DNA from 3 places in the Janthinobacterium sp. NFX145 genome. Region 2 is predicted to be linked to each of the others. Evidence: predicted binding sites of a transcription regulator. Region 2 holds the regulator's gene; each other region holds the start of a gene.
What was found. Region 2 encodes HrcA, which represses chaperone genes, less so after heat shock. Its sites were predicted from a motif close to TTAGCACTCNNNNNNNNNGAGTGCTAA; they were not measured.
Positions count from the first base shown of each region.

Region 1: the regulator HrcA is predicted to act here: its motif matches at 1,570-1,596, upstream of rpoH (RNA polymerase sigma factor RpoH).
Region 3: the regulator HrcA is predicted to act here: its motif matches at 2,368-2,394, upstream of groES (co-chaperone GroES).

Region 1 covers NZ_CP187360.1:5,379,527-5,383,644, forward strand. The annotation lists gene ACPJXG_RS24020 (cell division ATP-binding protein FtsE) at 1-448, shown strand, start outside; gene ftsX (permease-like cell division protein FtsX) at 445-1,365, shown strand; gene rpoH (RNA polymerase sigma factor RpoH) at 1,756-2,649, shown strand; gene ACPJXG_RS24035 (hypothetical protein) at 2,739-3,005, opposite strand; gene ACPJXG_RS24040 (hypothetical protein) at 3,183-3,635, shown strand; gene ACPJXG_RS24045 (antibiotic biosynthesis monooxygenase family protein) at 3,632-3,979, opposite strand; gene ACPJXG_RS24050 (cytochrome P450) at 3,976-4,118, opposite strand, start outside.
Region 2 covers NZ_CP187360.1:396,711-400,828, reverse strand. The annotation lists gene ACPJXG_RS01700 (outer membrane protein assembly factor BamE) at 1-582, opposite strand, end outside; gene fur (ferric iron uptake transcriptional regulator) at 779-1,210, shown strand; gene hrcA (heat-inducible transcriptional repressor HrcA) at 1,258-2,274, opposite strand; gene ACPJXG_RS01685 (HAD family hydrolase) at 2,390-3,115, opposite strand; gene ACPJXG_RS01680 (hypothetical protein) at 3,361-3,957, shown strand; gene ACPJXG_RS01675 (hypothetical protein) at 3,994-4,118, shown strand, end outside.
Region 3 covers NZ_CP187360.1:1,161,371-1,165,488, forward strand. The annotation lists gene groL (chaperonin GroEL) at 137-1,786, opposite strand; gene groES (co-chaperone GroES) at 1,837-2,127, opposite strand; gene ACPJXG_RS05145 (hypothetical protein) at 2,662-3,408, shown strand; gene ACPJXG_RS05150 (DUF904 domain-containing protein) at 3,538-3,828, shown strand; gene ACPJXG_RS05155 (cell division protein ZapA) at 3,828-4,118, shown strand, end outside.

The sequences.
Region 1 (4,118 bases), 1.4 Mb from region 2:
CGTCATGCTGCCGCTGCTCGTCGTCGGCGCGCATAAAGTTGCCGCGGAACAGCGCGCGCGCGCCGCGCTCGACAAGGTGGGATTGCTGGACCGCGCCATGGCGCGTCCCCTGTCGCTGTCTGGCGGCGAGCAGCAGCGCGTGTCGATCGCGCGCGCCATCGTCAACCGGCCGCAAATCATCCTGGCCGACGAACCGACGGCCAACCTGGACCGAGCCAGCGCCAACAAGGTGCTCGACGCCCTGAAAGCATTCCACTCCGTGGGCGTGACCTGCCTCATTTCCAGCCATGACGAACAGATGCTCGACGCGGCCGCCCGCGTGATCCACCTGAAAAACGGCCAGCTGGTGGCCATCGACAAGGCCACGCAGGCGCCCGTCTTCGCGCCACCCGATCCCGATTTTGCACCGTCCCCCGGCCTGGACGACGCGCAGGGAGAACAGCCATGAGAGGCTGGTTCCGTCAACACCGCTTCGCGCTCGGTTCGGCGCTGATCCATTTGCGCAAGTCGCCGGGCGGCTTTCTATTGAACGTCGTCGTCGTCGCCATCGCCCTGTCGCTGCCGTTCGCCGGCTTGACCATGCTCGACAATGTACGCCCGATGTCGGAACAGATGTCGGTCGATCCGGAAATCAGCGTCTTCCTGAAGATCGACACGCCGCGCGAGCAAGCCGTGGCGCTGGCCAGTTCCATGCGCAAGATCGTCGGCGAGCAAAAGGCGAAGATCGTCTTCATCGCGCGCGAACAGGCGCTCGACACGCTGAAAAACAAGAACGGCCTGGCCGACGTACTGAGCACCCTGGGCGACAATCCCCTGCCCGACAGCTATGTGCTGAAACTTGACGCCTTCAGCAGCGCCAGCGAAGCGCAGGATGTCGATGCCGTGGCGGAACAATTGCGCCAGTTGCCCGGCGTGGAATCGGCGCAAGTCGATTCGGCCTGGGTCAAGCGTCTGGCGGCCCTGCTGGGCGTGCTGCGTCTGGTGCTGTTGCTGCTGGCCATTACTTTGGGCGTGGCCGTGATCGCTGTTGTCTTCAATACCATCCGCTTGCAAGTGATGCAGCAGCGCGATGAAATCAGCATCTCGAAACTGATCGGCGCCACGGACACCTTCATCCACCGCCCCTTCTATTACACGGGTGCCCTGCTGGGCCTGTGCGCCGGTGCGCTGGCCCTGGGCGCCGTGGCGCTGGCCTTGCAACCGCTCAATACCGCGATTGCCGAGTTTGCGCGCCTGTACGCATCCGAATTCCAGCTGGTGCCGCTGGCACCGCTGCCGATGGCCGGCTTGCTGGCCGTCAGCGCCGGCCTGGGCCTGATCGGCGCCTTCCTCTGCGTGCAGCGCCACCTGGCGCGCCTGAACTGACCTTCCCTCCCATGGCGGCGCCTGCGGTGCCGCCATGCGCCTCACCCTCCCTATCTGCTGTTATCTTGATATTTAGCAAGTATTCTTAAGGTTCGCTTCAGCCAGAGGCCGTAGACTGATTACGTGTTCAAATCACTGTTCATATATATATCAAGCATTAAATCGCCATAGCATTTAGGCTATCAGGCCGATTAAATGTGCTGATTGGCACTCTCAAGCAGAGAGTGCTAATATAGGGACATACCAAAGGCAGAAGCGCCATGGACGCCAGATGAAGATGGTGCCGCGCTCTGCAAAGTGCAAGACCGAATACGCAAACAGACAAGCGGACCACGTCGCGTGATGTGGCCAACTGGAACAAAGCAAGACTACGAGGGAGAAAACATGACTATGATGTCCGCAACGTCCGCATTGGTTCCGACCAAAAGTAATGCGCTGGGCCTCGGTTTCACTGGCAATCTGGGCAATATCGACGCCTATATTTCGGCCGTGAACCGCCTGCCCATGTTGACCCACGACGAAGAAATTTCGCTGGCGACACGCCTGCGTGAAAAAAATGACCTGGCCGCCGCGCAAGAACTGGTGCTGTCGCACCTGCGCCTGGTGGTCTCGATTGCCCGCGGCTACCTGGGCTATGGCTTGCCGCACGCCGACCTGATTCAGGAAGGCAATATCGGCTTGATGAAAGCCGTGAAACGTTTCGATCCGGACCAGGGCGTGCGCCTGGTGTCGTACGCCATGCACTGGGTGAAAGCCGAGATGCATGAGTACATCCTGAAAAACTGGCGCCTGGTCAAGGTTGCGACGACGAAAGCGCAGCGCAAGCTGTTCTTCAACCTGCGCAGCCACAAGACGGGCCTCGATGCGATGACGCCGAAGCAGATCGATGCGCTGGCCAAGCTGCTCGACGTGAAGCGCGAAGAAGTGATCGAGATGGAAACGCGCTTGAGCGGCCGCGACATTGCGCTGGAATCGCCGACCGACGATGAAGACGACAAGTTTTCGCCGATCGCCTACCTGTCGTCGGAGCAAAGCGAACCGACCAAGGTGCTGGAAGCGGAACAAGTGACGCGTCTGCAATCGGAAGGCCTGGAAACGGCCTTGAGCAAACTGGACGCCCGTTCGCGCCGCATCATCGAAGCGCGCTGGCTGGCCAACGACGACGGTTCCGGCGCCACCCTGCACGCGCTGGCAGAAGAGTTCGGCGTATCGGCCGAACGCATCCGCCAGATCGAAGTGGCGGCGCTGAAAAAAATGAAGGGCGCCTTGGCCGCCTGGGTGTAATCGAAAGCAATGCCGCAATGCAAAAGGCGCCGCAAGGCGCCTTTTAGTTTTACAAGTGATGTTTATCAACAGATAAACATGGCAGCGAATTAAGCTGCGGCCAAGCCCTTGACGAGGACTTCGGCAACCAATTCATTCAGATCCGCGCCGCGTTCCTTGGCCAGTGTCTGCAATTGCAAGACCAGATCGCTGTTCAGCTTGACGGCGAACGGCACCAGGCCCAGGGCCTGATCGCGCTTGCGCTGCTCGCGGCGGTCGACGACCACCGCTTCCTTACCGAATGCACCGGCGCCGGGAACATTCATCTTTCCCATCAGTTTCTTGGCATCGCTTTTGGCCAGGTCGGTTTTTTTCATGGTTGTTTCCTGATTTTCAAAACAGCCATTTTACGCAGTAATCGGCGCGCCGCGTGGCCGGCGCGTCAATTCATCGGCAGCACGCCAATAGTGCGCCTGAAAAATATCATTTTGTTACTATCATTTCATCCCGCGCGTGAACAAGCACGCCGGGACGCTCTACCTGAAAGGAAAAACATGCATTCTCTGACCCACTCTTATCGTAGCGTGCTGCTGCCCCTGTTCTTCGCCTGCCTGGCCGTGCTGGCCGGCTGCGGCGCGGCCGGCAGCGCCGGCGACGCGGAAAACACGCCGCGCAGCGTCACCCACGTGCTCTCGCCGGGCGAACAGGTCGCCATCACGGCCACCGATACCCTGAAACTCGAGCGCGTCAACGACAGCCGCTGCCGCAAGGGCGCCGTGTGCGTGTGGAAAGGCTACGTCAGCTACAGTTTCAGCTTGCTCAACAGCGCAGGCACGACCGACATCGTCTTGTCCGATTCCATGCCCGGCGCCGCCAGCTCCGTCACCGTCAACCACCTGACGTTTACCTTGCTCGACGTCGACCCGGCCACGCCGCCGGCCCTGAATGCGGCCGAGCCCACTTACCGGGTCAAGGTGAAAATCACGCAGGGCGCGCTGCCCCGCTAAACGCTGTGGCGCTGGCGGCTGTCGGCCGGCGCCTGTTCCCGGTCCAGCATGCCGTAATCGCGCACGACGGCGGCGATGCGCAGCCGGTAATCGTCAAACACGCCCTGCCTGCCGGCCGACTGCGCCGCGCGGTGCGCTTCCAGCTGCCGCCATTGCGCCAGCGCCGCCTCGTCGCGAAAGAAGGACAGCGACAGCAATTTGCCTGGTTCGCTCAGGCTGCTGAAGCGTTCAATGGAAATGAACCCATCGACTTCATCGAGCAAGGGACGCAGGGACGCCGCCAGGTCCAGATAGTGCTGGCGCCCTTCGGCGCTGGGCCAAACTTCGAAAATCACGGCAATCATTTCATTTCTCCTGGGCTAAAGACAGGGATGCGGGCATTCAGCGACGGCAGGTAACGCCACGCCAGCGGCAGGCGTTGCAACGCATCGGCCCACGCCTGCAGGCAAGCCATGGCGATGGTGTGCGCGATGGACTGGCCCG
Region 2 (4,118 bases):
TGCGGGTGCAACTTCAGGCTTGCTCACAGGAATGGCAGGGGCGGCGTCGGCCGGCACCGGCACGGCGCTTGGCGCCACGGGCGATGGCACGGCGGCGGCAGGCGCGTCGGCCTTGGCAACCTTGGCGAATGGCGACGGACCGGCGATGCGGTCGATGTATTCTTTCTCTGTCGGCAAGTTGCCGCCTTCGAAACGTTCCACTTTGCCATCCTTGCCGAAGTACACGACCACGCGGCTGCTGGTGGTTTCGCCACTGCCCCGGGCCAGGCGGAACGGATAATCCCAGCGGTCGGCATGGAAGATATCGGTCAGCAACGAGGTGCCGAGGACGAAACGCACCTGGTCGCGCGTCATGCCCACTTTCAACTGGGCCAGCATCTCTTCGGAGACAAAGTTGCCTTGTTGAATGTCAGGACGGTAGGGCGAGAAAAACCACATGAATTTTTGCAGCGGCGTGATGGTGGTCGTTTGTGCGCCCTGTTCGGGGACCAGTTCCTTGCCTTCTTTTTGAGCAGCTGCCGGCTTTTCGCCCAGAATGCCACGGCTGGCGCAGCCGGACATGGCCAGCGCGACACAGACCATGCCTGCCACGACTGGTGCTCGAAATGAAATACGGTGCCAGAGAGATGGCAATACAGCCGGTGTTACGCGCATAAATGACCTCAATTGGATGAACAAAACGCCAGGAGTGACCGGCCCGCCAAAAAAAAGCATATTTTGGCACTCCCCGACAAAACGCTATATGATAAAGCACCTGACCCACATACGAGCAACAAACATGAGTAACAATCCTAGTGATCTCAAGGCAAGCGGCCTGAAAGCCACCCTGCCACGGCTGAAGATACTCGATATCTTCCAGAGTAGCCCGGTACGCCACCTGACCGCGGAAGACGTATATAAAATTCTGCTGGCCGACAATATGGATGTCGGTTTGGCAACTGTCTACCGCGTCCTGACGCAGTTCGAACAGGCTGGCTTGCTCAACCGCAACCATTTTGAAACCGGCAAGGCGATTTTCGAACTCAACGAAGGCTCCCACCACGACCACCTGGTGTGCCTCGACTGTGGCCGGGTCGAAGAATTCTTCGACGAAGAAATCGAAATCCGCCAGCAAAAAGTGGCCGAGGAGCGCGGCTTCAAGATCGCCGAACACGCCCTGGCCATCTACGGCAACTGCACCAAGACAGCTTGCCCGCACAAAACCGCCTGATCCACGCTTGCCGCTCCCACCGGAGCGGCAAGCGTCAGGCAGTACGATCAATGATGGCTGAGTGCGCTTGACAGCAACTTGGCCGTGATATCGACAATCGGGATGACGCGCTCGTAAGCCATGCGCGTCGGTCCGATCACTCCCAGCGTTCCCACGATCTTGCCGTTGACTTCATACGGCGCCGTCACCACGCTCATCTCATCCATTGGCACCAGGTTCGATTCGCCGCCGATGAAAATCTGCACGCCCGTCGCCTTGCTCGACACGTCGAGCAGCTGCATCAAACCCGTTTTTTGCTCGAACATGTCGAACATCTGGCGCAGCGAATGCATATTCGAGGACAGATCGCTCACGCTGAGCAAGTTGCGCTCGCCGGAAATCACCATGTCGTCGCTATGGTCGGCCATCGCTTCGCTGCCCGCTTCCACGGCCGCCTGCATCAGGCTGCCCATATCGTCGCGCAGCTGGCGCAGCTCGCCCTGCAGGCGCACGCGCACGGCGTCGAAGGACAGGCCGCCATAATTCTGATTGATATAGTTGGCCGATTGCACCAGTTGCGCCGGCGTATAGTCGGCTTCCGTCAGCAATAAACGGTTCTGCACGTCGCCGCCGGGAGCGACGATGACGAGCAGGATGCGCTTTTCGGACAGGCGCAAGAATTCGATTTGCTGGAACACGGATTCGCGGCGCGGACTGAGCACGACGCCGGCAAACTGCGACAGCGACGACAGCATCTGCGCCGCGTTGGCGATGGTTTTTTGCGGCTGCGGCGTCTGCAGGCGCATGCGCGACTCCACCATGTGCTCGTCCAGGTGCCGCACGGTCAGCAAGGTGTCGACAAAAATGCGGTAGCCGCGCGGCGTGGGGATGCGTCCGGCCGAGGTGTGCGGACTGGACACATAACCAAGCTCTTCCAGGTCAGCCATGATGTTGCGGATCGTGGCTGGCGACAGGTCGAGGCCGGAAATTTTCGACAAGGCGCGCGAACCAACCGGCAGGCCGTCGGCGATATATCGCTCGACCAGGGCTTTCAGCAGTGTTTGGGCACGTGTATCGAGTTGCATGGTGTTTTATTTAGGCAAGTATTTCTTAGCAAGTATTTTTTAGAAAAGCGGCAACGAAAGCGGCCGAACGTGCAGCAACAGCGCCTATTATGCACGTTCGCCCGTCCCGCGGCGATCAATCTTCCAGTTGCCCCTGCAGCCACAACAGCAATTCATCAAAGTTGGCGCAGATGGCGTCGGGCTGCACGCCGGCGGCCAGGTGGGCATCGCTGCCCTTGCGGTTCATCCACACGGCACGCATGCCCGCCCCCTGCGCTCCCGTCACATCGAAATACAGATCGTCGCCGACATACACGGCTTCATGGGGCGACACGTCCAGCGCGGCGCAAGCGGCCAGGAAGATGCTGGCGTCGGGCTTGGCCACGCCAAAGTCGCTGGCGGCGATCGATACCTTGAAATGCTGCGCCAGGCCGATAATTTCAAGGTCCGCATTGCCATTCGAGATGGAGCCGACCAGCATGCGTTGACCCATCCAGGCCAGGCCCGGCAAGACGTCGTCATATGGCTGGACGCGATGACGGGCCGCAAGGAACTGCGCGATGGCGCCGTCGACCAGGGCGGGATCCTCGCCGGCCGCCTCGAAGGCGGCCAGCAGGCCCGCGCGGCGCAACTCGATCAGGTTGCCATGGAAATGCGGTTGTTCATTGAGCATGGCCAGACGGTGCTGGCGCAGCAGCTCGATGGAAAACTGCTGCGCCACCTTGGGTGCATGCGTGGCCAGCCAGTCGTGCAGCAGGGTTTCGGCGGCGGCAATCACGGGCGCGATGGGCCACAAGGTATCGTCGAGGTCGAAGAGGATGGCCTTGGGCGGCACGGCGGGTTTTACAGGAGCAAGGGACATGGGACTCACAATGGGATGCTGCGTCACAGTGCGCAGGGTATAGCTATTGTCGCACCGATCGCCGCCGCCGGCATGGCTGCGCCCCCGTGAAATGGGGCCGGGCCAGCGCTTCCCGGCGAAAAATTGTTACAGGGTGATACAAGGCAAGATCATTCAGCTTGCCAGATAGACTAAAATAGGCGCCATTCCAATGCGGCGCCAGCGTCCGCGTTGCGCTACCCAACCTAATTCGTTTTGGAGACTGTATGAAAAATTTGTACCTGCGCTCGATGCTGGCGGCGGCTTGCGCCGCCACACTGGCAGCCTGCGGCGGCAGCGGCGGCAACCTGTATCTGCAAGTCCAAGTCTTCGGCCTGGCCAAGGATGGCCTGATTCTCCAGAATGACGGGGAACGCTTGCCGGTTACTGCTGGCCTGTCCACCGCTGTTTTCACCAAGCTGGTCAAGAACGATGACCGCTACGACATCACCATCGCGCAACAGCCCAAGGGCGCCGTTTGCACGATTATCAATGGCGTCGGCAAGGCATCGAGCTACTCCGTGAGCACGGCCCAGGTGAACTGCAAGACCAACACCTACCTGCTTCGCGGCACGGTCACGGGCCTGAGCGCCGATGGCTTGCGTCTGGTGATGGGCTCCAACGGCACCACCCTGCTGGCTGGCGCCACCGCCTACGAATTCAGCGTTGATGACGGCGCCGCGTACGGTATTTCCATACTGGCTCAGCCAACGGGCCTGAAGTGCCGCTTCCAGGGTTCCAGCAGTGCGGACGGCAGCGATACGGTCGGCACGATGGGCTCCGCCGCCACGACTGCGGCCACACTTGACTGCACGCCGCAGTAATCCTTGCGATCCGTCACCTATTTTTTGGAGAAATACATGAAGTTATCCTGCTTGCGCCCACTCGCCGCACTGCTGCTGACCCTGGGACTGGCCGCTTGCGGCGGCAAGGCCTCGTATGACGTCAGCGGCACCATCACAGGCTTGAACAATGAAGGACTGAT
Region 3 (4,118 bases), 760 kb from region 2:
GGCGAAAAAAAAGCTACCTTCCGTAGAAGATAGCTTTTCGGGGCTGCCGGGGAAGGACAGGCAGCTTTTGGTCTGCTGTGTCTCCCCGGCGTATGCATCCCTGCGCGCCGTCGCCTGCGCGCGGGGATGCCGGACATTACATCATGCCGTCCATGCCGCCCATGCCGCCCATACCACCCATGCCGCCGCCCATGCCGCCGCCTGCTTTGTCGTCAGCGATTTCGCAGACCATGCAGTCGGTTGTCAGCATCAGCGAAGCGATCGAAGCGGCGTTTTGCAGCGCCGAACGGGTCACTTTGGCTGGGTCCAGAACGCCCATTTCAACCATGTCGCCATACGTGCCGTTGGCAGCGTTGTAGCCGTAGTTGCCCGAACCAGCCAGTACGGCTGCCACGACGACCGAAGCTTCTTCGCCAGCGTTTTGCACGATCATGCGCAGTGGCTCTTCCATTGCGCGCAGAACGATCTTGATACCAGCATCTTGATCAGGATTGTCGCCCTTGACCGTGATGTTGGCGCGTGCGCGCAGCAGGGCTACGCCGCCGCCTGGCACGATGCCTTCTTCCACGGCAGCGCGGGTAGCGTGCAGTGCATCTTCAACGCGGGCTTTTTTCTCTTTCATTTCGACTTCGGTGGCTGCGCCAACCTTGATCACGGCAACGCCGCCAGCCAGTTTGGCCACGCGCTCTTGCAGTTTTTCACGGTCGTAGTCCGAGGTCGCTTCTTCGATCTGTACACGTACTTGTTTGACGCGTGCTTCGATCGAGGCAGCTTCGCCGGCGCCATCGATGACGATGGTGTTTTCTTTGCCCACTTCGATGCGTTTCGCTTGGCCCAGTTCGGCCAGGGTCACTTTTTCCAGGGTCAGGCCGACTTCTTCAGCGATCACTTGGCCGCCGGTCAGGACAGCGATGTCTTCCAGCATGGCTTTGCGGCGGTCGCCGAAGCCAGGGGCTTTCACTGCGCACGTTTTCAGGATGCCGCGGATGTTGTTCACAACCAGGGTGGCCAGCGCTTCGCCTTCGATGTCTTCTGCGATGATCAGCAGTGGACGGCCAGCTTTGGCGACTTGTTCCAGTACCGGCAGCAGGTCACGGATGTTCGAGATTTTCTTGTCGCACAGCAGGACGAATGGGCTGTCCAGTACGGCAACTTGTTTCTCTGGGTTGTTGATGAAGTATGGCGACAGGTAGCCGCGGTCGAACTGCATGCCTTCAACGATGTCCAGCTCGTCGTTCAGCGACTTGCCGTCTTCCACGGTGATCACGCCTTCTTTGCCGACTTTTTCCATCGCTTCAGCGATACGCTCGCCGATCGAGTAGTCCGAGTTCGCCGAGATCGCGCCAACCTGGGCGATTTCTTTGGTCGTGGTGCAAGGACGGGCGATTTTCGCCAGTTCTTCGACGGTCGCTGCAACAGCTTTGTCGATACCGCGCTTCAGGTCCATCGGGTTCATGCCGGCGGCAACGAACTTCATGCCTTCGCGCACGATGGCTTGTGCCAGCACGGTTGCGGTGGTGGTGCCGTCGCCGGCGTTGTCGCTGGTGCGGGAAGCAACTTCCTTGACCATTTGCGCGCCCATGTTCATGAGCTTGTCTTTGAGTTCAACTTCTTTCGCTACCGACACACCATCCTTGGTGACGGTAGGGGCGCCGAACGAGCGCTCCAGAACCACGTTGCGGCCTTTCGGGCCCAAGGTGACTTTGACTGCGTTGGCGAGGATATTGACGCCTTCGACCATCTTGGCGCGCGCTGCGTCGCCGAATACTACTTCTTTAGCTGCCATGTTCAATTCTCCTGAGTTTCGGGATGTATCTGTCTACAACGTGGAAACAATTACTTGACGACGATCGCCATGATGTCTTCTTCGCGCATGACCAGCAGCTCATCGCCGTCAACTTTGACGGTTTGGCCGGCGTACTTGCCGAACAGGACGCGGTCGCCCACTTTGACATCCAGAGGACGGACTTTGCCGTCGTCGAGAATCTTGCCATTGCCTACGGCAAGGACTTCGCCTTGATCCGGTTTTTCAGCAGCTGCATCAGGAATGATGAGGCCGGACGCAGTTTTGGTTTCCTGGTCGAGGCGTTTGACGATGACGCGATCGTTCAATGGGCGCAGATTCATACAAAACTCCTTAAAGTTCAATGGATAGGTGTTGCTAAATGAATACATGCCTGGCGCAGCGCCAGGCCTGCTTTCAGTGACCGCCGTTGAAAGCAGCCCGCAACGGTCAAGCAAACCCCATGTCATCCTGTCCTTGCCTGTATCCGGCAGTGGTGCATCGCGGCGTCGCCCGCCGCGTAGCGTTCCCTGCAGTGGCCTGGCAAGCACCATCAGTCCTGAGGATTACTACGAAAGAGTTTGTTAGCACTCTCTACTAACGAGTGCTAATTATAGGGACGGTAGGGGGCTTATTCAAGGGCTTATTCTCCGGGAAGATATACATAGACGTTCTGCGCAGCCTGCATTTACGCAGGGTTTGCGCTGGCGCAAGCCAACTTCCCGGGCGTCAGCAACAGGCGCGACTCTAGCATGCCGTCCGGAGAGGGGCCGTTCCTGTACGCACAGGAAACAGAGTTTCACTATGGAATTTGATAAGATGATTGTAATTGCATATCAATATCGCCACATATGACTACTTGCACGAGAAAGAACGCCATGCCATTTCCGCCTTCCCGCCCCGCGCTGCGCCTGCTGGGCGCTACCCTCATCGGCCTCGCCTGCCTGGGCAATGCCGCCGCGCAAACGCCCACCATCGCCGACGAGATCACCGTGGCGACCCTGACGCCGCAGGAAAAAGACAGGCTGCTGGGCGAGCTGTTCAACGATTTGAACAAGGACGACGACGACCAGGAAGCGCACGTGTGGGACAACGGCGGCGACCGCGGCGCGATGGTCAAAGTCACGTATAACTTCAGCAACTCCGGCATGACGGAGCACAGTTTGAAGGCGCATGTGTGCCGCGACTTGAAATTCGTCGTTACGGCGGGCGGCAAGTCGCAGGACCTGAGCCGCCGCACCTGTTCGCAGAACAGCGGGAAATGGGATGTGCAGGGCAAGGACCCGGCGCCCGTCGTGTATCCGCCTTTCCTGTCCGACGTCACCATCGCCAGGCTGAATGCACAAGAACAAGCATCGTTGCTGAAGGCCGCCGTGCGCACCTTGAAAGATGAAGAGGATGGCAAGACGCGCCAGTGGAGCAACAAGGGACTGGGCAATGTGGTGCCGCTGGCAGTGCGCCTGACGCCTTCGGGCACGGACGCCAAACCTGGCAGCTACAGCCGCACTTGCCGCGACTTGACGATGGTGCTTGACGGCAAGAGCGGCAAGCAGGAGTTGACGCGCCGCTCTTGCGAAAACCGCTATGGCGGCCTCGATATCGAACCCGATTACGTCGACGAGTAAAACGCTGCCATCGCGGCGCCGGCGGATGCGCGCACTTGGTGAAAAGCGCCGGAAAAAGCGTGTATTGTCCGCCAACTGCCCTGCATTGATGTAAATATGTGTGACAGCGGCGTGATTCGATTGACGCCCATGGAGCGTCCGCCCTATAGTGGCGGCATGATTTCCGAATTCAACGAATTATCCGACAAAATAGGCCTGCTGGCCGAAATGACCCATGCGCTGCGCCGTGAAAACGCGCAACTGCGCAAGGACAATGCCGCGCTGGCCGCCGACAACGCCCTGTATGTGCAACGCATGCGCGAGGCGCAGGAGCGGGTGGAAGCGTTGCTGGAAAAAATTCCCGAACTGGTGCAAGCTGGCCTGGAGCAAGCCGCTTCGGAAGCGGGCGCCTATATTGCCGAGAACGAGAAGGAAGCGTAATGCCGCGTGTCGATGTCAATATCATGGGCCAGTCCTACAGCATGGTGTGCCGCGACGGCGAAGAGCGCGCGCTGCGCGAAGCGGCGATCTATCTCGATAGCAAAATGAAAGCCATCCGCGACGCGGGCAAGGTCAAGGGCAACGACCGCATCGCCGTGCTGGCCGCCCTGGGCGTGGCCGCCGAATTCCTCTCCGTGAAGTCGCCGCAAGGTCCGCTGTCGGAATTGACGATCCTGGAAGTGAAGCAGAAAATCTCGGCCATGCACACGGTATTGGATAGCGCTCTGACG